4 regions of the Halomonas halophila genome follow, and region 2 is predicted to be linked to each of the others. Evidence: predicted binding sites of a transcription regulator. Region 2 holds the regulator's gene; each other region holds the start of a gene.
What was found. The regulator PhoB, encoded in region 2, activates phosphate uptake and scavenging genes when phosphate is short. The targets are predictions, from matches to a motif close to TGTCATANNNNTGTCANA.

Region 1 (7,310 bases), 990 kb from region 2:
CGGCGAGCACCGCCAGCAGCAGCGCCAGCGCCATGGCGCCCAGCGCCACGCCGGCACTGAAGGTCACGGTGATGCCCAGCGCCCGGTAGTACTCCGCCGAGGCCAGCACCCGCGCGAAGTTCTCGAAGGCGACGAAGGTGCGGCCGAGGCCGAAGGGATCCTCGACGTAGAAGGCCTGAAGCATGGCCTGGGCGGCGGGCCAGAAGAAGAAGATCGCCACGACGGCCAGCTGCGGGGCGAGCAGCAGCCAGGGCGTGACGCGGTGTCGCTGGAAGGTCGCCATGGTCGTTTATCGCTGGAGAGGAAAAGGGCCGGCACGCCAGGGCGGCGTGCCGGCACGGGGCGGAGGCGGAGGGCGGATCAGCCGTTGGCCTGCTGGAAGCGCTCCAGCAGCGCGTTGCCGCGGCGCACGGCCTCGCTCAGGCCGTCCTGGGCGCTCACGTCGCCGTTGAAGATGCGCTCCAGCTGCTCCTCGATGACGTCGCGGATCTGCGGCATGTTGCCCAGGCGCAGGCCCTTGGAGTTGGCCGTGGGCGTGACGCCGGTCATCTGCTCGATGGCCACGGCGCTGCCCGGGTTCTGCTCGTAGAAGCCCTGCTGCTGGCCGAGCTCGTAGGCCGCCTGGGTGATCGGCAGATAGCCGGAGAACTGGTGCCAGTCGGCCTGGACCTCGGCGGAAGAGAGATAGTCGAAGAAGCGCGCCACGCCCTGATAGACCTCGTCGCTCTTGCCGGCCAGCACCCAAAGCGAGGCGCCGCCGATGATGCTGTTCTGCGGCGTGTCGACCAGGTCGCTGTCGTAGGGCAGCGGGGCGACGGAGAAGTCGAAGTCCTCGGCGTTGGCGCGCACGCCTGCCAGCGAGGCGGAGGACGCCATCAGCATGGCGCAGCGGCCGGTGTAGAAGGCCGGGGCGGCATCGTCGAAGCGGCCGCCGTAGTCGAAGCGGCCGTCCTGCTGCCAGTCGGCCAGGCGCTGGATGTGATCGACGGCGGCGGTGTCGTCGATGCTCAGGCGGGCCTCGAGCCCGCCGAAGCCGTTCTGCTCGGTGGCGAAGGGCAGGTCGTTGCGCGCCGAGAAGTTCTCGAGCTGGATCCAGGACGGCCAGGTGGTGGTCATGCCGCACTCGGCGGCGCCGGAGTCGACGATTCGGCCCAGGGTCTCGCCGAGCCCCTGCCAGGTGGTCGGCACCGCGTCCACGCCGGCCTCGTCGAGGATGTCGCGGTTGACGTAGACCACCGGCGTCGAGGAATTGAAGGGCATGGACAGCATGCGGCCGTCGGCGTCGGTGTAGTAGCCGGTCACGGCGGGCAGAAAGGCGCCGGGGTCGACGTCCTGGCCCGACTCGCTCATCAGCTCGTGGACCGGCACGATGGCGCCCTCGGCGTTCATCATGGTGGCGGTGCCGACCTCGTAGATCTGCACGATGGCCGGCGCCTCGCCGGCGCGGAAGGCGGCGATGGCGCCGGTCATGGTCTCCGAGTAGTTGCCACGGAAGGACGGCTCGACCACATAGTCGTCCTGGGAGGCGTTGAAGTCGGCGGCGATCTCGTCGACCTTGTTGCCCAGTTCGCCGCCCATGGCGTGCCACCAGGCGATCTCGGTGGCCCCGTGGGCGGACAGCGACAGGCCGGCGGCGGCCATTCCCAGGGTCAGTGCTCCAGCGTACAGGCGTGGCATCGGAATCTCCTTGTCCATCGAGTCTTGGCTGAGAGAAGGCCCGGGCCGTGCATGCGCCGACGGCCTGCGAGCGACAAATACATTAGGAAAACTCGATGACAGCCCCGTGACCGTTTGCCTGCCCGAGGTCGAGCGGGGCGAGAGCGAAGGGCGCGTCTATGCTAGGCTGCGCGCTTTCAGGCTCGGTCGGGCCGGGCATCGAAGGCAGCCATGAAGGAGAGCCGGAAGCGATGAAAGTGGTGCATATCAAGAACGCGGCCCAGCGTGAGGCCTGTCTGGCGCGGCTGTGCGCCGAGGCCTATGGCCAGGACGCCGGCATCGCCCCGCTGGTGACCTTCGCCGGGGTGACGGGCGTGCTGTTTCCGCAGGAGGCCGCACGTCTGCTGGCGCTGGCCGACGATCAAGGGAAGCCGCTGGCGCTGGCGCTGCTGGCGCTGGACGAATCCGGTGAGGGCATGACCGTCATGCAGCTGGCGGATCTCGACACCGAGACGGTGAAGGCGCCGTCGATGCGGCTGGTGGGCGAGCTGGCGATGCGCGCGCCGCTGCGCGTGGACGCCACCGACGAGACGCAGGAAGCCCGCTTCCGCGAGGCCGGCATCGAGCGCTGGTTCAGCGGCAAGGCGGGCGTACGCATCGGGCTGTCGAAGCGTCATCCGGCCACCGGGCTCGATGACCTTCCGCGCACGCTGACGGTGGACGAGCAGGGCGTGGTGCAGTCGTTCAAGCGCGACCGGGCGCAGTTCGACGACTACAAACAGCGCTTCGTGAAGGGGCTCGAGAGCTTTCCCGCCACCCTGTCGGCGCGTCACTGAGGCGAGAAGCGCGCCGCCGGGCGGCGGCGCGCGGCAGGATCACCCTTCGACGGAGAAGGTGCCCTTCATCAGGCTGGAATGGCCGGGGAAGGAGCAGAAGAAGGTCAGGTCGCGACCGGCCAGGCCCTCGGTAGAGAAGGTGACGCTGGTGCTTTCGCCGCCGCCGATGACGTCGGTGGCGGCCAGCACGCGGTCGTCGTCCGCCGGCAGATAGTCGCTCTCGAGGCCGGTGCCCATGCCGGCCTGGGCCACGCCCTGAACGTCGGACGTCTCGGTGAGCACCCAGTTGTGGCCCATCACGTTGGCCTGCATCTGGCCGGTGTGCTCCAGCGTCACGGTGACCTCGTCGCAGCTGGCCGGCACGCTCATGGCGTCCTGGTTGAACTGCATCTGGTCGTTGCCCTCGATGGTCAGCTGGCACTGTTCGCCGTCCTGGGCCATGGCGGGGGCGGCGGTCAGGGTCGCGGCCAGGGCGGTGGCGGCGAGCAACCAGGTAGCGTTGGTAGCTTTCATAGCGGCATTCTTCCTGTCGTCACTTTGGTGATGTTTCTGTATACACTTTTGCATTCTTCGCCGAGCCTTCCAGGGCTGTCAAGCCCTGTCGGTCGCGGGGACGCTTGACCGCACGGTAAGGTAGCGTTTGACTGACGGTTCCTTCATTAGCGGTTTAAGGGTATCCAACATGGCCAAGCGCATCCAGTTCGCCCGCACCGGCGGGCCCGAGGTCCTCGAGCTCGTCGATGTCACGCCCGCCGAGCCGGGCCCCGGCGAGGTGCGGGTCCGCCATCAGGCGGTGGGCCTGAACTTCATCGACATCTATTTCCGCACCGGGCTGTATCCGGCGCCGGCGTTGCCGTCGGGGCTCGGTACCGAGGGCGCGGGCGTCGTCGAGGCGGTGGGCGAAGGCGTCGAGCACCTGGCGGTGGGCGATCGCGTGGCCTATGCCCAGGGCCCGCTGGGCGCCTACGCCGAGAGCCACGTGCTGCCGGCGGAGAAGGTAGTGACGCTGCCCGACGGCATCGATGCCGAGACCGCGGCGGCGGCCATGCTCAAGGGCCTGACCGTGCAGTACCTGCTGCGCCAGACCTATCCGCTCCAGGGGGGCGAGACGATTCTCTTCCACGCCGCGGCCGGCGGCGTCGGCTCCATTGCCTGCCAGTGGGCGAAGGCACTGGGCGTGAAGCTGATCGGTACGGTGAGCTCGCCGGAGAAGGCGGCGCTGGCCGAGAAGAACGGCGCCTGGGCGACCATCGACACCACCCGCGAGGACGTGGTGGAGCGGGTTCGCGAGCTGACCGGGGGCGCCATGTGCGACGTGGTCTATGATTCGGTGGGCAAGGACACTTGGGAGACCTCGCTGGACTGTCTGAAGAAGCGTGGCCTGATGGTCAGCTTCGGCAATGCCTCGGGCCCGGTGGAGGGCGTCAACATCGGCATTCTCAACCAGAAGGGGTCGCTGTTCGTGACCCGCCCGAGCCTCAACGGCTATGCCGATACCCGCGAGCGACTGGAAGCGATGGCCGCCGACCTGTTCGCTCGGATCGAAAGCGGCGAGGTCAGCATCGACATCGGTCAACGCTATCCGCTCGCCGAGGCCGCCGAGGCCCAGGAGGCGCTGGCAGGCCGCAAGACCACCGGCTCGACCGTGCTTATCCCGTAGGCGTCTGCGCTTCTGACGACGGCCCCGCGTCCGGAGAGACGCGGGGCCGTCGTCGTTCTGGGGAGAGCGTGTGGGGAGAACGTGCGGGGAGAGCGTGCGAAGAGAGCGCTACAGCGCGTCGCCGAGCTCGTCGATCATCCGCTCGCGGCGCTCGAGCGAGGCCAGCCCGTCTTCACCCAGCAGGCGTGCCGCCTCGCTCAGCAGCCCCTCGGCCAGCAGCATGAAGGCGCACATGGCGTTGCTGAAGAACAGGCTTTGATTGGGCACCGCGAAGCGCTCACTGGCGGCGCGGGCCAGCGGCGAGCTGGCGGCATCGGTCAGCGCGATCACCGGCACGCCCTGGCGGGCCGCCACCCGGGCCGAGGTCAGCACGCTCGGCGTATAGGGGAAGGCGCTGATCACCACCAGCACGTCGTTGTCGTCGAGCCGGGCCAGGGCGTCCGCGATGCCGTGGCCGGCGGCGTCCAGCGCAGCGGCGTCGGGGCGCAGCATGCCGAGTCCGTAGGCCATGAACGAGGCCAACGAGGCGAACTGGCGACGGCCGTGAATCCGCACCCGCCGGGCCTCCGCCAGCCGCCGTGCGGCACGGGTGAAGGCCTCGCCGTCCATTCCCGCCACCAGGTCGCCGAGGTTGGCGCTCTCCTGGCGGCCCAGCCGGGTCAGCCGGCCGAGGGCGTCGTCGTCCTGTTCGCCCTCCAGCAGCCGCGAGACCTGATCGCTGTAGAAGTGCGTTCTTTCGGTGACGTGGCGGCGGAACACCGCCTGCAGGCCGGCGAAGCCCTCGAAGTCCAGCCGCTGGGCCAGCCGCGAGAGCGTCGAGGGGCTGACGCCGAGGCGCTCCGCCAGATCGCTGATCGACGACACCGCGGCCTGCTGGGGCATGCCGACCAGCGCCGAGAGCACCTGCCGCGATCGCTTGCCCAGGCGCAGCTCGGCGTCTCCCGCCTCGAGGTCGGCGAGCAGGCGCTCGAGGTCGGCGAGGGTATCGAGGCGTGCGTCCGGTCGAGAAGGCGAGGCGGCGGTCATGAAGGGCGTGGGCTCCGGTTCGCTGGCGAGTAAGGGCAGGGCATTGTAGCGGCCGCGGCAACTGGCGTCAGGGTGGTATGGCACTTATTGCAAATATCTTTGCGATTAAACAAAATGGCAAATGTGTTTGCAAAATGGCCCGAGGAGGGTCGCATGAGCCACGTCTTCCATCGTCACCTGTCTCACACTTACCCCACCGCCGTCGGCGGCGACGGCGCCTATCTGATCGACGCCGAGGGGCGGCGCTATCTGGATGCCTGCGGCGGCGCCGCGGTCTCCTGCCTGGGGCACAGCGACGCCGAGGTGATCGAGGCCGTGCGCGAGCAGGTCGGCAAGCTGGCCTACGCCCACAGCGCCTTCTTCACTACCGAGCCGATGGAGGCGCTGGCCGACTTCCTGATCGAGCGTGCGCCGGAGGGGCTCTCCTCGGTGTATTTCGTCTCGGGCGGCTCCGAGGCGGTGGAGGCGGCGCTGAAGCTGGCTCGTCAGTACTTCATCGAGCGCGGTGAGCCCGAGCGCCGGCACCTGATCGCGCGGCGCCAGAGCTACCACGGCAATACCCTCGGCGCGCTGGCCACCGGCGGCAATGCCTGGCGGCGGCGCCAGTTCGAGCCGCTGCTGGTGGAGGTCAGCCACGTCAGTCCCTGCTACGCCTACCGCGGCCAGGCCGAGGGCGAGACGCCGGAGGCCTACGGCGAGCGGCTGGCGCGGGAGCTGGAGGACGAGATCCAGCGCCTGGGGCCGGAGACGGTGATGGCCTTCGTCGCCGAGCCGGTGGTGGGCGCGACCTTGGGCGCGGTACCCGCCGTGCCGGGCTATTTCAAGCGCGTGCGCGAGATCTGCGACCGCCACGGCATCCTCTTGATCCTCGACGAGGTGATGTGCGGCATGGGCCGCACCGGCAGCCTGTTCGCCGCCGAGCAGGAGGGCGTGGCGCCGGACCTGGCGACCATCGCCAAGGGGCTCGGGGCCGGCTACCAGCCGATCGGCGCGACCCTGGTCGGCGAGCGCATTCGTGCGACCATCGCTGGGGGCTCGGGCTTCTTCCAGCACGGCCACACCTATATCGGCCATGCCACCGCCTGCGCCGCGGCCCTGGCTGTGCAGCGCGCCATCGAGTCCCGCGACCTGCTGCCCCGCGTGCGGCAATTGGGTGACGGCCTCCAGCAACGGCTCGAGGACCGCTTCGGCGACCATCCCCACGTCGGCGATATCCGCGGCCGGGGGCTGTTCCGCGGCCTCGAGCTGGTGGCCGAGCGCGAGTCCAGGGCGCCGTTCGATCCCGAGCGCAAGCTGCACGCCGCCATCAAGCGCACGGCCATGGATCACGGCCTGATGTGCTATCCGATGGGCGGCACCCTCGACGGCCGCCGGGGCGACCATATCCTGCTGGCGCCGCCCTTCATCCTCGAGGACGGCCAGCTCGACGAGATCGTCGACAAGCTCGACGCGACCCTCCGGTCCGTCCTTGGACCCTCTTGATCAGGACCTCATGAAACAGGAGCTCGACATGTCGATCACTTCGCGTCTGCCGGCGCTCGATGACGCCACCGCCTCGCCCGAGCAGCGCCGCGTGCTGGACGCCATCCTCCGCGGCCCCCGCGGCAACCTCGACGGCCCCTTCCTGGCCTGGATTCACAGCCCGGAACTGGCCGACCACGCCCAGCGCCTGGGCGCCTTCTGTCGCTACGGCACGCGGCTCGAGCTGCGGCTCACCGAGCTGGCGATCCTGTTCACCGCGTCCTGGTGGCAGTCCCAGGCGGAATGGCAGATCCATGAACCCATCGCCCGGGAGGCCGGCGTCTCGGCGTCGCTGATCGAGGCGTTGCAGGAAGGCCTGACAGAAGATCAGGAACCGGACTGCGAGCGCGACGACGAGGCGCTGGTGGTGCGCCTGGGGCGCTCGCTCTACACCACCCGGCGCGTCAGTGAGGCGCTCTACGCTGAGGCGGTGGAGGCCTTCGGCGAGCCGGCGGTGGTCGAGCTGATCGGCGTGTTCGGCTACTACGCCCTGGTGGCCATGACCCTCAACGTCTTCGAGGTGCGCCGCGGCGACGGGCCACTGCCGTTTACCGAGCCGCCGACGCCGGGCTGAAGCGGCGGCTCACCGCTCGCTGGTATCCGCACGCGTT
Region 2 (7,310 bases):
CCGCCCCATCGGCACCTGGCTGCTGATGTGGCCGACGCTGTGGGCGCTGTGGACGGCGGCCGAGGGCGTTCCCGAGCGCCGGCTGCTGCTGATCTTCGTCGCCGGGGTCTACCTGATGCGGGCCGCGGGCTGCGTGGTCAACGACTACGCCGACCGCCACTTCGACGGCCACGTGAAGCGGACGAAGTCGCGTCCGCTGGCCACCGGACGCATCGGCGAAGGCGAGGCCAAGGCGCTGTTCGCCGGCCTGGTGCTGGCGGCCTTCGTGCTGGTGTGTTTCACCAACGCCTTCACCGTGATGCTGTCGGTGGGCGGCGTGATCCTGGCCTTCGTCTACCCCTTCATGAAGCGCTACACCCACCTGCCCCAGGTGGTGCTGGGGGCGGCCTTCTCGTGGGCCATTCCCATGGCCTTCGGCGCGGTGCTCGGCCAGGTGCCGCTGGAGGCCTGGCTGCTGTTCGCCGCCAACGTGCTGTGGACCGTGGCCTACGACACCGAGTACGCCATGGTCGACCGCGACGACGACCTGCGCATCGGCATCAAGTCCACCGCGGTGCTGTTCGGCCGTGCCGACCGGCTGATCATCGGCCTTTTGCAGCTGGCCACGCTGGCCCTGCTGGCCTGGGCCGGCGAACGCCTCGGCCTGGGCGGCTTCTTCTGGGTCGGCCTGGCCGCGATGGCCGCCACCTTCGTCCACCAGCAGCGGCTGATCCGCCATCGCGATCGCGATCGCTGCTTCCAGGCCTTCCTCAACAACCATTGGTCGGGGCTGCTGGCGTTCGCCGGCATCGCGCTGTCGCTGTGGCCGGCCGCCGGCGGGTGATGCCGGACGGGGTCGAACGGCAGGGCTAAGCGGGGGCGACAGGCGGTGACTGTCACGGTATTGTCACAAGGACATGCTGTCATCGTCACCAATATGTCACTGATCTCGACCATGAGGCCCCGGGATGACCGCCAAGACCGTACTGATCGTCGATGATGAAGCGCCCATCCGCGAGATGATCGCCGTGGCGCTGGAGATGGCCGACTATCGCGTCCTCGAGGCGGACAATGCCCAGAGCGCCCACGCCATGGTCGTCGATCACCAGCCCGACCTGGTGCTGCTGGACTGGATGATGCCCGGCACCAGCGGCGTCGAGCTCGCCCGCCGCCTGAAGCGCGAGGAAGGCACCTCGGAACTGCCGATCATCATGCTCACCGCCAAGGGCGAAGAGGACAACAAGATCCAGGGCCTCGAATCCGGGGCCGACGACTACATCACCAAGCCCTTCTCGCCCCGCGAGCTGGTGGCGCGCCTCAAGGCGGTGCTGCGCCGCGCCACGCCGCGCGGCGTCGAGGAGCCGGTGCAGGTCGAGGGCCTGATGCTCGACCCGGTCAGCCACCGGGTCAGCATCGACGGCCAGTCGCTGGAGATCGGCCCCACCGAGTACCGCCTGCTGCAGTTCTTCATGACCCACCAGGAGCGCGCCTATACCCGCGGCCAGCTGCTCGATCAGGTCTGGGGCGGCAACGTCTACGTCGAGGAGCGCACCGTGGACGTGCACATCCGCCGCCTGCGCAAGGCGCTGGGCGAGCCGCACCAGCAGCTGATCCAGACCGTGCGCGGGACCGGCTACCGCTTCTCCGCCAAGGGCTGACGTGGGCCGGCTGTGGCGACGCGAATGGTGGCGGCTGGGTGCCCTGGTGGGCGCCGGCGCCCTGGTCGGCTGGCCCTTCGGCTTCAGCGGCACCGGCATCGCCGTGGGGCTCGCCCTCTATCTCTTCTACCAGCTGCGCCAGCTGCACGCCCTGCAGGAATGGCTGACCCATCATCCCCATGACGAGCCGCCCTCGGCCTCCGGCCTGTGGGGCGAGCTGTTCGATCGCCTCTACCGCTACCAGAAGGGCCAGCGCCTCACCCAGCGCCGGCTGCGCGACACCCTGAGCCGTATCCAGGAGTCCTCGGAGGCGATGCGCGACAGCGTGGTGATGCTCGACCGCCACGGCGACATGGAGTGGTGGAACAGCGCCGCCGAACGCATGCTGGGCCTCAAGCCGGCCCATGATCGCGGCCAGCACATCACCAACCTGATGCGCGACCCAAGCTTCGTCGACTACTTCCACGCCCGGGACTATCGCGAGCCGCTGACGCTGTGCTCGCCGATCGACGAGAACCTCATCCTGCAGTTCCAGATCACCCTCTACGGCGACGACGAGCGCCTGGTGATGGCCCGCGACATCACCCGCCTGCACCGCCTGGAGCAGATGCGCCGCGACTTCGTGGCCAACGTGTCCCACGAGCTGCGCACCCCGCTCACCGTGCTGGCGGGCTACCTCGAGACCTACGGCGACATGGCCGAGATGCTGCCCGAGCGCCTGGGCCGAGGCATCGGCCAGATGCAGAGCCAGACCAAGCGCATGCAGAACCTGGTCAACGACCTGCTGCTGCTGTCGCGGCTGGAGAACGACCAGGGCGGCCACGACGACATCCGCATCGACCCCACCAGCCTGCTCGAGGCCGTGCGGCGCGACGCCGAGGCGCTGTCCGAGGGCCACCACCAGCTGGAGGTGGCGGTCGAGGAGCCCCGCGGCCTGCTCGGCTCGGAGAAGGAGCTGCACAGCACCGTTTCCAACCTGGCCTTCAATGCCGTGCGCTATGCCGGCGAGGGCAGCCGCATCGTGCTGCGCTGGCGCCCCTGGGGCGACGGCGCCTGCCTGGAGGTGGAGGACGACGGCGAGGGCATCGATCCGCTGCACATCCCGCGCCTGACCGAGCGCTTCTACCGGGTCGACAAGGGCCGCAGCACCGCCACCGGTGGCACCGGCCTGGGGCTGGCCATCGTCAAGCACGTGCTGCTGCGCCACGACGCCCAGCTGGAGATCGACTCCCGGCTCGGCGAGGGCGCCACCTTCCGCTGCATCTTCCCCGCCGCCCGCCTCACCGACGCCGCGCCGGCTTCGCGGCGCGCTTGATCCCGTCCCCGGACGCCACTCCGCCCGACGCAGGCCGGGCGGAGGGATGTCACGTGATCACGACGCCTGCCCGGGGCGCGGGCATCAGCGCCTCGCCGGGGCAGCATCGGGCGTCAGCGCCCGGTAGTGGTCTTCCCACATCAGCACCGCGCCGGCCACGGCACCGGGCAGCAGGAACAGGTTGGCCAGCGGCAGCCAGGTGATCAGCATCACCCAGCCGCCGTAGGTGAGCGTCGGCCAGCGGCGCGCGGCCAGCCGGCGGCGCATGTCGGCGAAGGTCACCTTGTTGTTGTCCATGGGATAGTCGAGGTAGGTGACCGCCATCATCCAGGCCGAGAACAGCAGCCACAGCAGCGGGGCGACCAGGTTGATCACCGGGATCCAGCCGATCACGAACAGCAGCGCCATGCGCGGCAGGATGTAGCCCAGCTTGACCAGTTCACGGCCCAGGGCATCGATGGCGGTGCGTGCCAGGCCACGGTCGTCCAACGGCGGCCGGCCGGTCACCTCGCGCTCGACCTTCTCGGCCAGCAGGCCGTAGAAGGGCGCGGCGATCAGCTGGGTCACCAGGGTGAAGCTGAAGAACACGATCAGCCCCAGGCTGAGCACGAACAGCGGCCAGATCAGCCACGACAGCCAGTCGAGCCAGCCCGGCACCATGGCCATCCAGCCGTCGAGCCAGCCGCCGAAGTGGGTCAGCACGTAGCTCAGCATGGCAGCGTAGACCACCAGGTTGGCCAGTATCGGCAGGAACACGTAGCGGCGCAGGCCGGGGGTGTAGACCAGGCGGGTTCCCCGGGACAGCGCCGAGAAGGCATCCAGCATCGGTGTCATTTCCTCCATCACGACGACGGCGGCCGTCGCCAGGGGCGACGGCCGCTTCTTTGACGGTAGCGGTCGAGCGGGGTTCAGCCCTCGTCGCCGCGCACCTCGTCGTCGAGATCATCCGGGGCCGTGTGGCGGATGTCGAGCCCCTTGACCAGATAGACCACGTATTCGGCCAGGTTGTTGGAGTGATCGCCGATCCGCTCCAGGGCGCGCAGGATCCACATGATGCCGAGTACCGGGGATATCACCCGGGCGTCTTCCATCATGAAGGTCATCAGCGAGCGCATGGCGCTCTTGTACTCGTTGTCGACCTGCTCGTCCTCCTGGACCACCTTGAGCGCCATCTCGGTGTCGAAGCGGGCAAAGGCGGTCAGGGCGTCGCGCATCATCTTGCGCACGTGCTCGCTGATCACGCGTACCTCGACGAAGCCGCGGCTGCCGTTCTGGCTCTCGACCAGCTCCAGGGCGTTGCGGGCGATCTTGCTGGCCTCGTCGCCGATGCGCTCCAGGTCGGAGGCGGCGCGGATCACCGCCAGCACCAGGCGCAGGTCGGAGGCCGCCGGCTGACGGCGGGCCAGGATCTGGGTGCACTCGTCGTCGATCTTGATCTGCATGTCGTTGACGGCGCGATCGTTGTCGACCACTCGCTCGGCCAGGGCGGAATCGCTGTCGAGCAGGGCACGGACGGCGTCCTGTACCTGCTTCTCGACCAGACCGCCCATGGCCATCAGGTGGGTCTTGAGCTCCTCGAGCTCATGATTGAACTGCCGCGAGATGTGCTGGCTGTGGATATCGCTGGTGATGTCCATGAGACTCTCCTGAGGGCGCTGGCGTCAGGCCATGCGTCCGGTAATGTAGTTCTCGGTGCGCGCGAGGCGCGGATTGGTGAACAGGGTATCGGTGGGGGCGTACTCCACCAGTTCGCCGCCCTGCAGGAAGGCGGTGAAATCCGAGACCCGTGCCGCCTGCTGCATGTTGTGGGTGACCAGCACCAGGGTCAGGCTCGACTTCAGGTTGCGGATCAGCTCCTCGACCTTGAGCGTCGAGATCGGGTCCAGGGCCGAGGCCGGCTCGTCGAGCAGCAGCACCTCGGGCTCCACCGCCAGGGTCCGGGCGATCACCAGGCGCTGCTGCTGGCCGCCGGACAGCGCCCAGGCCGAGGCCTGGAGGCGATCCTTGACCTCTTCCCACAGCGCCGCCGAGCGCAGTGACCACTCGACGATGTCGTCGATACGCCGCTTGCGCAGCCCGCCCTGCAGCCGCAGCCCGAACGCCACGTTGTCGTAGATCGACATCGGGAAGGGGTTCGGCGCCTGGAACACCATGCCGACCCGCCGGCGCAGCTCGGCCACCGCCACCTCGGGGGCATGGATCTCCTGGCCCTCGAGCCGAATCTCGCCCTCCCGCCGCACGTCCTCGTTGAGGTCGTGCAGGCGGTTGAGGGCGCGCAGCAGGGTCGACTTGCCGCAGCCCGAGGGCCCGATGAAGGCGGTGACCCGATGACGCGGCACCCGCAGGCTGAGGTCGCGCAGCGCCGGCTTGTCGCCGTAGCGCAGCCCGAAGCCCGAGATCTCCAGGCAGGAGGCCTCGGGCGCGAAATCGATGAAGGCTCCGTGCCGCGGAGCCGGGTCCTGCTTGACCGGCATTACATACCCCTTGGCACCACGGCCGGCCTCAGAGACGCGAGAGGCTACCGTGGCGTGATCTCAGATGATGGCGCAGAAATATTGCAGTCAGGTTAAGCACCAGGATCACCAGTACCAGCAGCAGCGCCGTGGCATAGACCAGCGGCATTGCCGCCTGGACATCGTTGCTGTGGAAGGCGGTATCGAAGATGTGATAGCCCAGATGCATGAACTTCCTTTCAAGGTGAAGGAAGGGGAAGTCGCCGTCCAGCGGCACCTGGGGCGCGAGCTTGGCCACGCCGACCAGCATCAAGGGGGCCACCTCGCCGGCCGCCCGGGCCACCGCCAGGATCATCCCGGTGAGCATCGCCGGGGTGGCCATCGGCAGCACCACCCGGCTGAGCATCTCCAGGCGGGTGGCGCCCAGCGCCAGGGCGCCTTCGCGCTGGCGGTCGGGGATCCGCGCCAGCCCCTCCTCGGTGGCCACGATCACCACCGGCAGGGTCAGCAGCGCCAGGGTCAGCGAGGCCCACAGCAGGCCCCCGGTACCGAAGGTCGGCGATGGCAGCGATTCCTCGAAGAACCATTGATCGAGGCGGCCCCCGAGGCCGTAGACGAACACCCCGAGGCCGAACACGCCGTAGACGATGGAGGGGACGCCGGCCAGGTTGCGCACGCCGATGCGCACCAGCCGGGTCAGGCGCCCCTGGTGGGCCACCTCGTTGAGATAGACCGCCGCCAGCACACCGAAAGGCGTGACCAGCAGCGACATCAGCATCACCATCAGGATGGTGCCGAAGATCGCCGGCCAGACCCCGCCCTCGACGTTGCCCGCCCGCGGTCCCTCGGAGAGGAAGCGCCACAGGCCCTTGCCCCAGTCGGCGAACTTGGCCACGGGGCTCATGGCGTTGGGCCATCGAGCACGCAGGATCTCCTCGACGGGCAGGCGAATGCGACGACCGTCGGCGCTCTCCATCACCACCAGATCGCCCACCATGCGATCGCGCAGGACACGGATCCGTGCCTCGACGTCGCCCAGCACGCGGTTTGTCTCCGGCGTCTCGTCCCACTCGGCCCGGGCCGCCAGCGGCAGCAGGGCCCGGTCGCGCAGCCGGGCGATCTCCTCACGCCATCGCACCTGCTCCGCCAGCCGAGCGCGCAATGCCTCCCACGCCGCCTCGCCCTGCAGGCGCTCGCCCTCGTCGGGCATCCAGGCCACCAGGCGACCGATGAAATCCCCCCAACGACGGCGTTCCAGCACCATCAGCTCGCGGGGATAGGTCTCGGTCTCGATATCGGCCACCGGGACCCAGGTCCAGATATCGCCGTTCAGGTCGCGGTTGCCGGTGCGGTAGAGGCGCTCCTCGCCCTCGGCGTCGGGCAGCGGCGTCTGCCTCACCTCACGGCCGGCCAGGACCCGGCCGTCGGCCAGGGTCAGCTGGGCCACGTCGCTGGGCCAGAAATGCCCCAGCCCCCGCGAGGCCAGCAGCACCAGCAGCAGGGCCAGGAGCAGCAGCGACAGCGAGATGCTGCCGGCGGCCAGCCAGGCCCAGGGACCTTCGCCCCGGGGCAGGCGGGCTCGTCCCGGGCGTCGCCAGGCACGGATCATGGCGTGCCCCCCAGCCGGCGGTAGCGACGACGCAGGCGGGTGCGAACCACCTCGGCCAGGGTATTGACCAGGAAGGTGAAGACGAACAGCAGCAGCGCGGCCAGCAGCAGCAGGCGATAGTGGGTTCCGCCAGGCGCCGCCTCGGGCAGTTCGGTGGCGATGCTGGCAGCCATGGAGCGCAGGCCGTCCAGCGGGCTGGCGGTCATCAGCGGCGTGTTGCCGCTGGCGATCAGCACGATCATGGTCTCGCCCACGGCACGCCCGGCGCCGATCATCACCGCCGAGAACACGCCCGG
Region 3 (7,310 bases), 1.5 Mb from region 2:
GGCCAGATCCAGCGCAAGCTGCTGCCGCCGCGCCCGCAGAGCATCGGCGGGGTCCGCTGCGACTACTGGCTGGTGCCGTCGCTCTACCTGTCGGGCGACTTCCTCGACTTCCAGCGCTTCGACGATCGCTACACCCTGTTCTACTTCGCCGATGTCTCGGGGCACGGCGCCTCGTCGGCCTTCGTCACGGTGCTGCTCAAGTCGCTGTCGCACCGCTGGCAGCAGGAGTGGGACGGCCGGCACCCCGAGGAGCTGGCGCCACGCTGGCTGGCGGGGCTGAACCGCGAGCTGCTCGATACCGGCATCGGCAAGCACGCGACCCTGTTCGTCGGCGTCATTGACCGGGAGCGGGGCTATCTTCACTATTCGCTCGGCGCGCAGCTGCCGATGCCGATGCTGATGGCCGAGGGCCGGGCGCACTATCTGGAAGGCGAGGGCATGCCCGTCGGGCTGTTCCCCGACGTCGAGTATCCTCGGCTGGGTTGCGCGCTGCCGGCGGACTTCCGGCTCTGGCTATGTTCCGACGGCATCCTGGAATGCCTGCCCGGGGAGACCCTGGAGGCGCGACTGGAGGTGCTGAGGGCACGGGCCGAAGGCAGCGAGACGATCCTGGACCTTCGTCGGGGGCTTGCCCTGGGCGACGACATCGCCGAGGCTGACGGTGAAGACGATGCCTCCGGCCGGGACGAGCTTCCCGACGACCTGACGATCATGATGTTGAGCGGATTTGGCAATGATGATGCATGAAGGCCGCCTCAAGGCGGCGTTCGACTCCGGCGTGTTCGTGCTCAAGCTGTGCGGTGACGTCCGCCTGACGCTCTGCGCCACGCTCGACACCCAGGCGCAGCAGCTGGCCGAGACGCCGGGGCTGGAGGCGGTGATGGTGGACCTGCGTGAGGCCACCAACGTCGACTCCACGGCCCTGGGGTTCCTGGCCAAGGTGGCCATGGCGCTGCAGGGGCGCCTGAAGCAGCCGCCGACCATCGTCGTCGACAACCCGGACGTGCGGCGCATGCTCGACGTCATGGGATTCGCTCACTACTTCACCCTGGTGGAGTCGCCGATCACCGAGCCCCATGAGCTGCGCGACCTGCCCGAGGTGCCGGCCGACGAGGAGGGCATGCGTCAGCGCATCCTCGAGGCGCATCGTATCCTGATGCACATGAACGAGCACAACCGCGAGCAGTTCCAGCCGCTGGTGGAGATGCTCGAGGATCACAAGGACGAGACGCCGGGCGCCTGAGCCAAGCGGGCATGGTATGGGGCCAGAAACGCCGCGCCTGGCCGGAATGAAGGAAGGCCGGAATGAAGAAGGGGGAGGCGCCGAACGACGCCTCCCCCTTCGCGTTGCGAGGGCTGCCGGCACGACGCCGGCCGGCGATCAGCCCTGGCGCAGCTCGCCCAGCAGCGTCTCCAGCTTGCGCTGGTCGGCCATGAACTTGCGGATGCCCTCGGCCAGCTTCTCGGTGGCCATGGCGTCCTCGTTCAGTGCCCAGCGGAAGTCGGCCTCGTTCTGGGGCTCCGGGGTGCGGGTCTCGGCGTCCAGCGGGGTGAGGCAGCGCGTCAGCGTGCCCTGGCTCTGTTCCAGCTCTTCGAGCAGGGCCGGCGAGATGGTCAGGCGGTCGCAGCCGGCCAGCGCGGTGATCTCGCCGCTGTTGCGGAAGCTGGCGCCCATCACGATGGTCTCGTAGCCGTGGCCCTTGAAGTGTTCGTAGATGCGCTTGACCGACTGCACGCCCGGGTCGCGGTCGCCGCTGAAGTCGGCGTCCGGCTGCTGGGTCTTGTGCCAGTCGAGGATGCGGCCGACGAAAGGGGAGATCAGGGTCACGCCGGCATCGGCACAGGCGCGGGCCTGGTCGAAGTTGAACATCAGCGTCAGGTTGGTGTGGATGCCTTCTCGCTCCAGTATCTGGGCGGCATTGATGCCCTCCCAGGTGGCGGCGAGCTTGATCAGGATCCGCGACGGGTCGACACCGTGACGCTGGTAACGGTCGATCAGCGAGCGGGCCCGGTCCAGCGAGGCCTGGGTGTCGAAGGAGAGTCGCGCGCTGACTTCGGTGGACACGTAGCCGGGCACCAGGGCGCTGATCTCGCTGCCGATGTCGACTGCCACGGCGTCGAGGGCATCGTCGATATCGGTGGCCTGGCGGGCGATCTCGGCCAACCGGGCGCGGCGGCCCTCCTGCTGGGCGGCCTGAAGGATCAGTGAGGGGTTGGTGGTCGCATCGGTGGGCTGGAAGCGGCGGATCGCCTCGATGTCGCCGGTGTCGGCGACCACCGTGGTCATGCCTTTGAGTTGCGTCAGCAGGTCGTCTGCCATGGGTCCTGAGTCCTCCGTGTGTCGAACCTTCACTCTAACAAGCGCGGGAAAGGGAAAACAGGCGCGTCCAGCATCGGCCAGTGAGGTGCGTTATCATTAGCGTCCTTTTGGCATGCTTCTAGGAGGTCGCTTGACCCTCAGCGCTCGACGTGTGGCCCTGCTGGTGGCCACCAATACCGCCCTGGCGCCCTTCGCCATCGACGCCTATCTGCCGGCGATGCCGGCACTGGCCGAGGCAGTGGGGGCGAGCGTCCATCACACCGAACTGTCGATCAGCCTGTTCCTGTTCGGCTTTGCCTTCGGCCAGCTGTTCGGCGGGCCGCTGTCCGATCGCCTGGGGCGCCGCCCGGTGCTGCTGGTCGGCCTGGTGATCTTCCTGCTGGCCAGCCTGATGATCATGCGGGTCGAGAGCCTCGGCGAGCTGCTGACCTGGCGCTTCGTCCAGGCCCTGGGCGGCGGCGCCTGCGTGGTCAATTCCGCGGCCATCGTGCGCGACTGCTTCAGCGGGCGCGAGGCGGCCAAGGTGATGTCGACCATGGCCATGATCCTGATGCTGGCGCCGCTGGTGGCGCCGGCGGTGGGCAGTGGCCTGTTCTACCTGGCCGACTGGTGGCTGATCTTCGCCTTCCTGGCGGCCTATGCCGCCTTTCTGCTGTGGCTGATGGGCACCCGGCTGCCGGAGACCCGGCCGGTCGATGCGCCGATCGCCTCGGCCGGTCAGGTGCTGCGCAACTACGGGAGCGTGCTGCGCCACCGTGAGGCCATGGGCTACGTGCTGTCGGTGGCCTCGACCTTCTCGGGCATGTTCGCCTTCATCACCGCCTCGCCGTTCCTCTACATGACTCACTATGGGGTCTCGCCGGCGATCTATCCGGTGGTGTTCGGCGCCAACGTGGTGGTCATGGCCTTTTCCAACCGCATCAACATCCGCCTGCTGCGTCATCGCACGCCCCAGCAGAACATGCGCCTGGGGCTCGGCGTACAGTTGTGCGTGGCGCTGTCCCTGGTGATGCTGGTGGCCACCGGGCTGGATTCGCTGGCCACGGTGGTGCCGCTGATCATGCTGTTCATGGGCATGGTCGGGCTGATCACGCCCAATGCCATGGCCTCGATGCTCGAGCACTTCAGTCATATGAGCGCTACCGCCACGGCGCTGCTGGGCTGCATCCAGTTCACCTGCGGCGCCCTGGCCGGGGTGGTGGTCAGTGCCTTCGAGGTCGACAGCGCCTGGCCCATGGTGCTGACCATGCTCACGGTGTCGCTGATCGGCAACCTGGCCCTGCGCGCGCTGGCCGGTCGCGCCGCCCTCCACTGAGTCCCGTTCCTGCCCGCTCCGACGACCGGCCCCGCCTGCGGGGCCGGTGTCACCCTCCGCCGATGCCGATGTCGGCATCCGAGCTCGCTTGTCATGAAGCTGTCATTTTCGTGGGGCATCTTGTGTGTCGCGAAAGGATGATCACTTCCCCGAACAGGAGCTCTCTCCATGAACCGCATCCTCAAGACCACCGCCATCGCTGCCGCCGTCATGGGCGTCGTCGGTGTCGCCCAGGCCCGCGATCAGGTGCGCATCGTTGGTTCCAGCACCGTCTACCCGTTCGCCAGCTACGTGGCCGAGGAGTTCGGTGCCACCACCGACTACCCGACGCCGGTCATCGAGTCCACTGGTTCCGGCGGCGGTCTGCGCCTGTTCTGTAACGGTGTCGGCGAAGGCACCCCGGACATCACCAACGCCTCGCGTCGCATGAAGCCCTCCGAGTTCGAGCGCTGCGCCGAGAACGGTGTGACCGACATCACCGAGGCCTTCGTCGGCTATGACGGCATCGCCTTCGCCCAGTCCGCTCAGAACGACGAGATGAACGTCAGCCGCGAACAGCTGTTCCTGGCCCTGGCCGCTCAGGTGCCGGTCGATGGCGAGCTGGTCGACAATCCCTACACCCAGTGGAGCGACATCGACGCCTCGCTGCCGGAGCGCGACATCGCCGTCTACGGTCCGCCCACCACTTCCGGTACCCGCGATGCCTTCGAGGAGCTGGTGATGGAAGCCGTCTCCGAGGAGATGGAGGCCTACGGCGGTGAGGGTTACACCGACATCCGCGCCGACGGCGCCTACATCGATGCCGGCGAGAACGACAACCTGATCGTCCAGCGCCTGACCGAGAACACCGCCGCCTTCGGCATCTTCGGCTACTCCTTCCTCGAGGAAAACGCCGACAGCGTGATGGGCTCCCACATCGACGGCGTGGCGCCGACCCCGGACGCCATCGGCAGCGGCGAGTACCCGGTGTCCCGCTCGCTGTTCTTCTACGTGAAGAACCAGCACGCCGACGAGGTCCCGGCCATGAACGAGTACGCCAACATGTTCATGAGCGAGCAGATGATCGGTGATCTGGGCTATCTCAAGGGCATCGGCCTGATCCCGGCGCCGGAAGACATGCGCGCCGAGGCTCGCAGCGCCGTCGAGAACCATGAGGCGCTCGAGCTGGCCGACCTCAAGTAAGAGGCCGGATCTCAGCCCTGTACCGGCCGGCAGCCAGGGGCTGCCGGCCGGCGCACGTTCCGACGGGTCGCCGGCCTTGCCGGCTCCGCGGATCCATTCCGCCGAGAGACAACTATGCAGACCAATCAAATCCTCGCTCTGTTCTGCGGCACCCTGCTGGTGCTGGGTCTGATAGCCTTCTTCCTGGGACGAGCCAAGGCCGCCAGGGTGCGCGCCGCCGGCACGTCCATGCATGCCCAGCCCGACCAGTACGCCTGGTTCAGCGTGCTGTCCACCGCCGGCCCGGCCATCGCCGTGGGCGTGGTGGGAGCCTTCGCCATGCTGCTGCTGGGCGCCGAGATTCCCACGCTCTACCTGCTGGCTGCCAGCCTGGTCGTCGGCTGTGCCGGTCTGGCCATGGGCATCGCCATGGTGCGTCCGGACTTTCACGCGCGTAAGGCCATCGAGAGCGTCATCCGCTTCTTCCTGGCCGGCGCCGCCTTGATCTCGATCTTCACCACCTTCGGGATCCTGATTTCCATCGTGGGAGAGGCCATCCGCTTCTTCCAGATGCAGAGTTTCTGGGACTTCATCACCGGTACTACCTGGAACCCGGGTGCGAGCTTCCTCGAGGCCGCCGGCCGCGCCGAAGAGGGAGCCAGCGCCGCCCAGTTCGGTTCCATCCCGCTGTTTGCCGGCACCTTCATGATCACCGCCATCGCCATGCTGGTGGCGATCCCGGTGGGCCTGCTGTCGGCGATCTACATGGCCGAGTTCGCTCCCCAGCGCGTGCGTACCCTGGCCAAGCCGGTGCTCGAGGTCCTGGCCGGCATCCCCACCGTGGTCTACGGCTTCTTCGCCGCCATCACCGTGGCGCCGCTCATCGTCAGCGTGGCCGGCTTCTTCGGTATCGATGCCTCCTTCAACAACGCCCTGGCGCCCGGGGTGGTGATGGGCATCATGATCATCCCCTTCATCTCCTCGCTGTCCGACGACGTCATCAACTCGGTGCCGGACAGCATGCGCCAGGGCTCGCTGGCGCTGGGCATGACCAAGGGCGAGACCATTCGCGACGTGGTGGTGCCGGCGGCACTGCCGGGCATCATTTCCGCCTCGCTGCTGGCGGTATCCCGGGCGCTGGGCGAGACCATGATCGTGGTCATGGCCGCCGGCATGCGTCCCAACCTCACGGCCAATCCGTTCGAGGACATGACCACGGTGACGGTCCGCATCGTCGCCGCCCTGACCGGTGACCAGGAGTTCGCCAGCGCCGAGACGCTGTCGGCCTTCGCCCTGGGCCTGGTGCTGTTCGTGGTGACCCTGTCGCTGAATCTGGTCTCGGTGATCATGATTCGCCGGTTCCGCGAGAAGTACCGGATCAACAACCTCTAACGCCTTGGAGCCTATCCGATGAGCCAATCCTTCGACGAGATCAGCGCCCAGCTCCGGCGTCGTCACCGCAAGTCCGCGCGCCTGAAGTGGATCTCCATGGGTGCCCTGGGCCTGGCCGGGCTGTTCCTGGTGCTGTTCTTCACCGACATGATGATCAAGGGGCTGCCGGCCTTTCAGCAGGCGCAGGTCCAGGTCGAGGTCGACTACAGCGAGCGGGCCTCCCAGCTGCCGCTGGCCGCCGTCCAGGAGGATGTGCGCCCGCTGGTCAGCCGCGGTTACCTGCGTCTGATCCCCGGTCGCATGGACGACAATCCCGAGCTGCTCGGCACCACCCGCATGGAGTGGGTGCTGGCCGACGGCCAGGTGGACCAGTACCTCAAGGGCCATCACAGCCGGCTGAGCGCCAGCGAGCAGGAGGTGGTGGACCGGCTGCAGGCCGAGGGGCGTGCCGAGCTGCGCTTCAACACCACTTTCTTCTCCAACGGTGACTCCAAGATGCCGGAGCTTGCCGGCATCGCCTCGGCCGCCATGGGCACGGTGCTGACCCTGCTGGTGACGCTGGCGGTGTCCTTCCCGATCGGCGTGATGACCGCGGTGTATCTCGAGGAGTTCGCCCCGGACAACCGCGTCACCCAGCTGATCGAGATCAACATCAACAACCTGGCGGCGATCCCCTCGATCCTGTTCGGTCTGCTGGGTCTGGCGATCTTCATCAACTTCTTCGGCGTGCCGCGGTCCTCGCCGGTGGTCGGTGGCCTGACGCTGGCGCTGATGACCCTGCCGGTGATCATCATCGCCACCCGCACCGCGCTGCGCAGCGTGCCGGATTCCATCCGCCACGCCGCCTTCGGGGTGGGCTGCTCGCGCTGGCAGGTGGTACGCGACCACGTGCTGCCGCTGGCCCTGCCGGGCATCATGACGGGCTCGATCATCGGCCTGGCCCAGGCCATGGGCGAGACCGCGCCGCTGATCATCGTCGGGATGGTGGCCTTCATTCCCGACGTCACCTCGTCCTTTACCGAGGCGGCCACGGTGCTGCCGGCGCAGATCTTCACCTGGGCGGGTGAGCCGGATCGTGCCTTCATCGAGAAGACCTCCGGGGGCATCCTGGTGCTGCTGGCC
Region 4 (7,310 bases), 440 kb from region 2:
GCCGCCCCCGCCCGCCTGGAACGCCTCGCCGGACAGCGCCTGCTGGTGCGCCTCGAGGCCTCCTCGCTGGCCGTGGCCATGGCCTACCACGCCCAGGGCGTGGACCTGTTGCGCCCGGATGACGAGCCCGAGAACGCCTTCGACGCCGTCGTCGAGCTCGACCCGGAAACCCTGGGCGAGCTGCTCGGTGGCGCCTCGGTGGAACGGCTGATGTTCCAGGGCAAGCTCGTGGTGCGCGGGCATATCCCGCTGCTCGAGGCGACCCGCGACCTGCTGCTCGACCTCGACCTGGACTGGGAGGGCGAGCTGGCCCGCTGGCTCGGCGACGTGCCGGCCCACAGCCTGGCCGAGGGCATGCGCAGCCTCGGCCGCTGGGGCCTGCGCACCCGCCAGGAGCTGTGCGCCGACGTCTCCGAGTACGTCTTCGAGGAGGCCCGGCTGCTGCCCGGCCGTCACCAGTTCGAGGGACTGCGCGACCACCTCACCGAGCTGGAGGTCGCCACCGACCGACTCGAGGCACGCCTGGAGCGCCTGCGCCGACGCCTCACCGCCGAGGGAGGCGGCGCATGATCCGGCGGCTCGCGCGCATCGCCTGGGTGGTCACCCGCTATCGCCTGGACACCCTGATTCCCAAGGAACGGCTGCCCTGGTGGCTGCGCGGCCTGCTGACCCTGTCGCCGCTGCGGCTGATCCCCGTGGGCCAGCGCCCCCGGGGCGAGCGGCTGCGCCTGGCGCTGGAGACCCTGGGGCCGATCTACGTCAAGTTCGGCCAGGTGCTGTCGACCCGCCGCGACCTGTTCCCCGACGACATCGGCGACGAGCTGCGCCGCCTGCAGGACCAGGTGCCGCCCTTCCCCGGCCACCTCGCTCGCGGGCTGGTCGAGGAGGAGCTCGGCATGCCGCTGGAACAGGCCTTCGCAGAGTTCTCGTCCGAGCCGCTGGCCTCGGCCTCGGTGGCCCAGGTGCATGCCGCCCAGCTGCCCGACGGCGAGGAAGTGGTGGTCAAGATCATCCGCCCCGGCATCGAGCGCGTGATGCGCCAGGACATGGCCCTGATGTACCGGCTGGCCGCCGGCCTGGCACGCATTCCCGAGGCGCGCCGGCTGCGCCCGGTGGAGGTGGTCCGCGACTACGAGTCGACCCTGTTCGACGAGCTGGACCTGACCAAGGAAGCGGCCAACACCTCCCAGCTCAAGCGCAACTTCAAGGGCTCGCCGCTGCTGTTCGTGCCGACGATCCACTGGGCGCTGACCCGCCGCCGGGTGATGGTCCAGGAACGTATCCACGGCATCCCAGTGGCCGACCTCGCGGCCCTCGAGGCCCAGGGCACCGACCTGCGCCGGCTGGCCGAGCGCGGCGTGGAGATCTTCTTCACCCAGGTGTTCCGCGACAACTTCTTCCACGCCGACATGCACCCGGGCAACATCTTCGTGTCCCGCGAGACACCGTGGAACCCCCAGTACATCGCCATCGACTGCGGCATCGTCGGCAGCCTGACCCGCGAGGATCAGGACTACCTGGCGCGCAACCTGCTGGCCTTCTTCCACCAGGACTACTACGAGGTAGCGGCGCTGCATATCGAGTCGGGCTGGGTCAGCGAGGACACCCGGGCCAACGAGTTCGCCGCCGCGGTGCGCACCGTGTGCGAACCGATCCTCGAGAAGCCGCTCAAGGACATCTCCTTCGGCCAGGTGCTGCTGGGCCTGTTCCAGACCGCCCGGCGCTTCAACATGGAGGTCCAGCCGCAGCTGGTGCTGCTGCAGAAGACCCTGCTCAACATCGAGGGCCTGGGCCGCCAGCTGTATCCGGACCTCGACCTGTGGGCCACCGCCAAGCCCTACCTGGAAGACTGGATGAAGGAGCGCGCCGGCGCCCGCGGGCTGTGGGAATCCATGAAGCGCCAGGCGCCCGAGCTCTCGCGCCAGCTCCCCGAGCTGCCGGTGCTCGCCCACCAGGCGCTGGCCCGAGCCGAGCATGGCCACCAGCAGCGCCAGCGACAGGGCGAGGCCCTTGGCGCCATCCAGCGTGGCCTGGAAAGCCAGGCCCGCCGCCAGCGCCGGCTGCGCCTGGGGCTGCTGATCGCGGCCGCGGCACTCGCCTGGCAGCCGCTGGTCCAATGGGCAGACGGCCAGCCCTGGCCGGTGCTCGGCGCGGCGGCCATCGGCGCCCTGCTGCTGGCCTGGAACTGATCCACCTACTGCAACGGAAACGTCTCATATGAGCGATATTCTCGACCGCCTCGACGAGGTCCTGACCAGCCGTCGCCAGGCCGCGCCCGACGACTCTTACGTGGCCAGCTTGCATCACAAGGGCCTGAACAAGATACTCGAGAAAGTCGGCGAGGAAGCCACCGAGACGCTGCTCGCGGCCAAGGACGCCGAGCGAGGCGACGAGGCGGCCCGTCAGGCGCTGGTCGCCGAGACGACCGACCTGTGGTTCCACAGCCTGGTGATGCTGTCGCACATGGGGCTGAGCCATCGCGAGGTCCTCGACGAGCTGTCTCGCCGCTTCGGCCTGTCCGGCCACGACGAGAAGGCCGCGCGGCCACGTTAGGTTTTGGACGAAAAGTCGGCGAGCGATGGCCAGACAAGGCAAAAATCGACGAGAAGACGGAGTTTACGCGGTGTAAATGAGTACTTAGAGCCGATTTTTAACACCGTATGGACGAGCGCAGACAGTTTTCGTACAGAACCTAGACACCGACGCCGGGCTCCCGGCGCCCCAACCTGAGGTATTCCCTATGTTAGGCGGCATCAGTATCTGGCAACTCCTGATCGTCCTCGGCATCATCATCCTGATCTTCGGCACCAAGAAGCTGCGCAACGTCGGCGGCGATCTGGGCGGCGCGGTCAAGGGCTTCAAGAAGGCCATGGGCGAGGAAGAGAAGAGCGACGATAGCGACAAGTCCCAGGCCCAGGTGCGCCACGACGACGAGGGCCGGACCTACGACGTCCACGCCGAGCGCAAGGCCGAGGAATCGGAAGAGCGCAAGTAAGCCGCCATGTTCGACATCGGCTTTCTCGAACTCCTGTTCATCGGCGTGGTGGGGCTGCTGGTGCTGGGTCCCGAGCGCCTGCCCAAGGCCGCCCGCACCACCGGGCTGTGGATCGGCCGCATCAAGCGCACGGTCTCCGGCATGCAGCGCGAGATCAACGCCCAGCTCGAGGCGGAGGAGCTGCGCCAGAAGCTCAACGAGCAGCAGAAGAAGCTCGACGAGGGCATCAACCGGGTCAAGCGCGACGTCGAACGCTCGGTGGAAACGCCCGCCGATCAGGGCGATCGCCGCGCCGGCGCCACCCCCGAGGAACACGCCGAGGCCTCGCCCGAGCGTCGCCTCGACGACGCCCTGGGGCGCGTTCGCCGGCAGGCCGATGATTCCGACGCCGACGCCCACGAGGACGCCTCTTCCCGATGAGCCAAACCGACGATTCCCAGGGCCCCGGACAGGCGCAGGCCCCGCTGATCGAGCACCTGATCGAGCTGCGCTCGCGGCTGCTGCGCGCGGTGATCGCGATACTCGTGATCTTCCTCGGCCTCTACGCCTTCGCCAACGACATCTACGCCTTCGTCGCCCAGCCGTTGATGGCGCTGCTGCCGGAAGGCTCGCGGATGATCGCCACCGAGGTGGCCTCGCCGTTCCTGGCACCCTTCAAGCTGACCCTGGTGGTGGCGGTGTTCATCGCCGTGCCCTTCGTGCTGCACCAGGCCTGGGCCTTCATCGCCCCGGGGCTGTACGACAACGAGAAGGCCCTGGCGCTGCCGCTGCTGGCCTCCAGCGTGGCGCTGTTCTATGCCGGGGCCGCCTTCGCCTACTACGTGGTCTTCCCGCTGCTGTTCCAGTTCTTCACCCAGACCGGGCCGGAGGACGTGGCGGTGATGACCGACATCAACCAGTACCTCAACTTCGTGCTCAAGCTGTTCTTCGCCTTCGGCGTGGCCTTCGAGATCCCGATCGCCACCTTCCTGCTGATCCTGAGCGGGGCGACCACGGTGGAGAGCCTGTCGAAGAAGCGCCCCTACGTGGTACTGGGCTGCTTCGTGATCGGCATGCTGATGACCCCGCCGGACGTGGTCTCCCAGAGCCTGCTGGCGGTGCCGATGTATCTGCTCTACGAGGTCGGCCTGCTGTTCGGCCGGCTGGTGCGTCGCAAGCGCGAGCGGCAAGCCGAAGGCGAGGATGACGCATAAGCCGCTGGACGCTGTTTAGCCATGCAGAGACGCAACACCCCCAGGCCTCGGCCCGGGGGTGTTTTTCTTCCCGCTTGAAGCTCACGGCTTACCGCTTCCGGCGCAGCCGGGTCACAGGTCCATCAGCTCGTCGATGCGATCCACCAGCTTGAAGATACCGGTGGCCGCCTCGCCCAGGCGGGTGGCGATCATGTAGGCCGGCGTGGTCACCACGCGATGTTCGAAGTCGACCACGATGTCCTCCACGCCACAGCTGCGATGCAGGCCGCCCATGCTGCTGATGGCGCCCGCCACGCCCGGATCGTGGCCGATGGTGACGGCAATGCCCGGCCCCAGCAGCCGCGGCACCATCACCGGCGCGATGCACATCAGGCCGATCGGCTTGCGGTCCTCGTGGAACTCGCCCAGCACGTCCACCAGCCCCTCATGGATCACCATGTCGGCGCCCGCCTCGGCGAAGTTGGAGAGATTCTTGGCCGCACCGAAGCCGCCTGGCAGGATGACGGCGTCGAACTCGTCGGCCTCCAGCTCGGCCAGCGGAGAGATCTCGCCGCGCGCCAGGCGCGCCGATTCGACCAGCACGCTGCGCCGCTCCTCGACCGCCTCGCCACTGCGATGGTCGATCACGTCGCTCTGGTCGATGTCGGGGGCGAAGCAGCGATAGCCGATGCCCAGCTGGTCCAGACGCAACAGGGTCAGGGTGGTCTCGTAGATCTCCGAGCCATCCTGAACACCGCATCCCGACAGAATGACCGCCACCTGCTTGCTCATTATGCGTCTCCTTGTGCGCCCCCCGCCGGTCGTCGACGGGGCCGATGAACATGAAGTCACCACTTTAGAGAGTCGCCGGTAGCGCGACAAGACGCGTCTTTCGGCGCCGGGGCGCGCTGATATACTCGAGAGAGTCCTGCTACCGGACGACTGTCATCATTTTGTCATTTATTGGCACCAGACTTGCCACGGCGGCCGAGCCCGGCCCCGCCTGCCCCTGATCGTCTCCGGCAACAGACGATGCGCGACGCCTCCCGGCGCCACGGGCAGGACGGCATCATGAACGATAACGCCCGACGAGCGACGCGGCCGCCCGCGGGCCGACGACAGGGTACTTCCATGGACGATTCACGTAACCCCGACACCTCGGTCACCTCCGAGCCCGCCGCGACAGGCGAGCTCCAGAGCGAGATGCCCACACCGCGCATCAACCAGACCCGCACAGGGATCAAGCCCAAGGCGTTGCCGGACCCCGAGGCCGACCTCGCCGATCCCGGCCTCTACTTCAACCGCGAGCTCTCCCATCTGCAGTTCAACGTGCGGGTGCTGGAGCAGGCCCTGGACGAGGCGCATCCGCTGCTCAACCGGTTGATGTTCCTGCTGATCTTCTCCTCGAACATGGACGAGTTCTTCGAGATTCGCGTGGCCGGCCTGAAGAACCAGATCATGGTCGGCGACGCCTCCTCCGGCGCCGACGGTCGCTCGCCGCGCTCGATACTGAGCGAGATCTCGCAGATCGCCCACGAACAGGTCGATCGCCAGTACCGCATCCTCAACGACACCCTGCTGCCCGCCCTCGAGGGCCAGGGCCTGCGCTTCCGCCGCCGCGGCGACTGGAACGAGGCCCAGCGCGCCTGGGTCAAGGACTACTTCGAAAGCGAGATCATGCCGGTGATCAGCCCCATCGGCCTCGATCCCTCGCACCCCTTCCCGCGCCTGGTCAACAAGAGCCTCAACTTCATCGTCGAGCTCGAGGGCAAGGACGCCTTCGGCCGCGAGGGCGGCCTGGCCATCCTGCCCGCCCCGCGCTCGCTGCCCCGGGTGATCGCCCTGCCCGACGAGCTCTGCGAGGAAGGCTTCACCGAATACGTCTTCCTGTCGTCGATGATTCACGCCCACGCCGAGGAAGTGTTCCCCGGCATGAAGGTGAACGGCTGCTACCAGTTCCGTCTGACCCGCAACGCCGACCTCTCGGTGGACCCCGAGGACGTCTCCGACCTGGCCTCGGCGCTGCGCGGCGAGCTGCTCTCGCGCCGCTACGGCAGCGGCGTGCGTCTCGAGGTCGCCAACAACTGTCCCGACGAGCTGACCGAGTTCCTGCTCAAGCTGTTCAAGCTCGAGGAGGCCGATCTCTACCGGGTCAACGGCCCGGTGAACCTGACCCGCATGATGTCGGTGCTGGGCGAGGTGGAGCGCCCGGAACTGTGCTATCGCGCCTTCACGCCCGGCCTGCCCAAGGCGCTGCGCAAGCGCGACAGCGTGCTGCAGGCCATGGCCGAGCAGGACATCCTGCTGCACCATCCCTTCCACTCCTTCTCCCCGGTGGAGGAAATGCTGCGCGAGGCCGCCCGAGACCCCGAGGTGCTGGCCATCAAGCAGACCCTTTACCGCACCGGCGCCGACTCCCCCATCGTCAACGCCCTGGTGGAGGCCGCCGGCAACGGCAAGGAAGTCACGGTGGTGATCGAGCTGCGGGCGCGTTTCGACGAGGCCGACAACCTGGCCCTGGCCTCGCGCCTGCAGGAGGCCGGCGCCATCGTCATCTACGGCGTGATGGCCTACAAGACCCACGCCAAGATGATGCACATCGTGCGGCGCGAGAAGGGCCAGCTGCGCCACTATGCCCACCTGGGCACCGGCAACTACCACTCCAAGACCGCCAAGCTCTACACCGACTACAGCCTGCTGACCGCCAACCCGGTGCTGTGCGCGGACGTGCACAAGGTCTTCCAGCAGCTCTCGGGCATGGGCCGGGCGCGCCAGATCGAGAAGCTGCTGCATGCGCCCTTCACCCTTCACGAGCGCATCGTGGCAATGATCGACCGCGAGGCGGAATTTGCCCGCAAGGGAAAGCGCGCCCATCTGATCATCAAGTGCAACTCGCTCACCGAGCCCAAGCTGATCCAGGCCCTCTACCGGGCCTCCCAGGCCGGCGTGGAGTGCGACCTGATCATCCGCGGCATGTGCTGCCTGCGCCCCGGCCTGCCCGGCATCTCCGAGACCATCCGGGTGCGCTCGATCATCGGCCGCTTCCTGGAGCACACCCGTGTGTTCCACTTCCACAACGACGGCAAGCCCGAGACCTGGGGCTCCAGCGCGGACTTCATGGCCCGCAACATGTTCCACCGGGT

Region 1: a site for PhoB is predicted at 1,761-1,778, ahead of ugpB (sn-glycerol-3-phosphate ABC transporter substrate-binding protein UgpB). Genes of this name have one in related genera too.
Region 3: a site for PhoB is predicted at 3,725-3,742, ahead of QWG60_RS06630 (PstS family phosphate ABC transporter substrate-binding protein). Genes of this name have one in related genera too.
Region 4: a site for PhoB is predicted at 5,111-5,128, ahead of elbB (isoprenoid biosynthesis glyoxalase ElbB). Genes of this name have one in related genera too.

The regions. Positions count from the first base shown of each region.
Region 1 covers NZ_CP129121.1:2,494,297-2,501,606, reverse strand. Annotated here, with positions in the region: gene ugpA (sn-glycerol-3-phosphate ABC transporter permease UgpA) at 1-283, opposite strand, end outside; gene ugpB (sn-glycerol-3-phosphate ABC transporter substrate-binding protein UgpB) at 361-1,677, opposite strand; gene QWG60_RS11715 (hypothetical protein) at 1,908-2,492, shown strand; gene azu (azurin) at 2,532-3,005, opposite strand; gene QWG60_RS11705 (NADPH:quinone reductase) at 3,175-4,152, shown strand; gene QWG60_RS11700 (MurR/RpiR family transcriptional regulator) at 4,261-5,178, opposite strand; gene QWG60_RS11695 (aspartate aminotransferase family protein) at 5,332-6,660, shown strand; gene QWG60_RS11690 (carboxymuconolactone decarboxylase family protein) at 6,689-7,273, shown strand.
Region 2 covers NZ_CP129121.1:3,487,815-3,495,124, forward strand. Annotated here, with positions in the region: gene ubiA (4-hydroxybenzoate octaprenyltransferase) at 1-823, shown strand, start outside; gene phoB (phosphate regulon transcriptional regulator PhoB) at 948-1,637, shown strand; gene phoR (phosphate regulon sensor histidine kinase PhoR) at 1,639-2,952, shown strand; gene cysZ (sulfate transporter CysZ) at 3,037-3,777, opposite strand; gene phoU (phosphate signaling complex protein PhoU) at 3,861-4,589, opposite strand; gene pstB (phosphate ABC transporter ATP-binding protein PstB) at 4,614-5,426, opposite strand; gene pstA (phosphate ABC transporter permease PstA) at 5,455-7,014, opposite strand; gene QWG60_RS16495 (ABC transporter permease subunit) at 7,011-7,310, opposite strand, start outside.
Region 3 covers NZ_CP129121.1:1,440,167-1,447,476, forward strand. Annotated here, with positions in the region: gene QWG60_RS06610 (PP2C family protein-serine/threonine phosphatase) at 1-747, shown strand, start outside; gene QWG60_RS06615 (STAS domain-containing protein) at 734-1,243, shown strand; gene tal (transaldolase) at 1,382-2,320, opposite strand; gene QWG60_RS06625 (Bcr/CflA family multidrug efflux MFS transporter) at 2,451-3,635, shown strand; gene QWG60_RS06630 (PstS family phosphate ABC transporter substrate-binding protein) at 3,804-4,817, shown strand; gene pstC (phosphate ABC transporter permease subunit PstC) at 4,932-6,188, shown strand; gene pstA (phosphate ABC transporter permease PstA) at 6,207-7,310, shown strand, end outside.
Region 4 covers NZ_CP129121.1:3,050,554-3,057,863, forward strand. Annotated here, with positions in the region: gene QWG60_RS14315 (ubiquinone biosynthesis accessory factor UbiJ) at 1-570, shown strand, start outside; gene ubiB (ubiquinone biosynthesis regulatory protein kinase UbiB) at 567-2,189, shown strand; gene QWG60_RS14325 (phosphoribosyl-ATP diphosphatase) at 2,218-2,553, shown strand; gene tatA (Sec-independent protein translocase subunit TatA) at 2,741-2,995, shown strand; gene tatB (Sec-independent protein translocase protein TatB) at 3,002-3,415, shown strand; gene tatC (twin-arginine translocase subunit TatC) at 3,412-4,188, shown strand; gene elbB (isoprenoid biosynthesis glyoxalase ElbB) at 4,300-4,959, opposite strand; gene ppk1 (polyphosphate kinase 1) at 5,371-7,310, shown strand, end outside.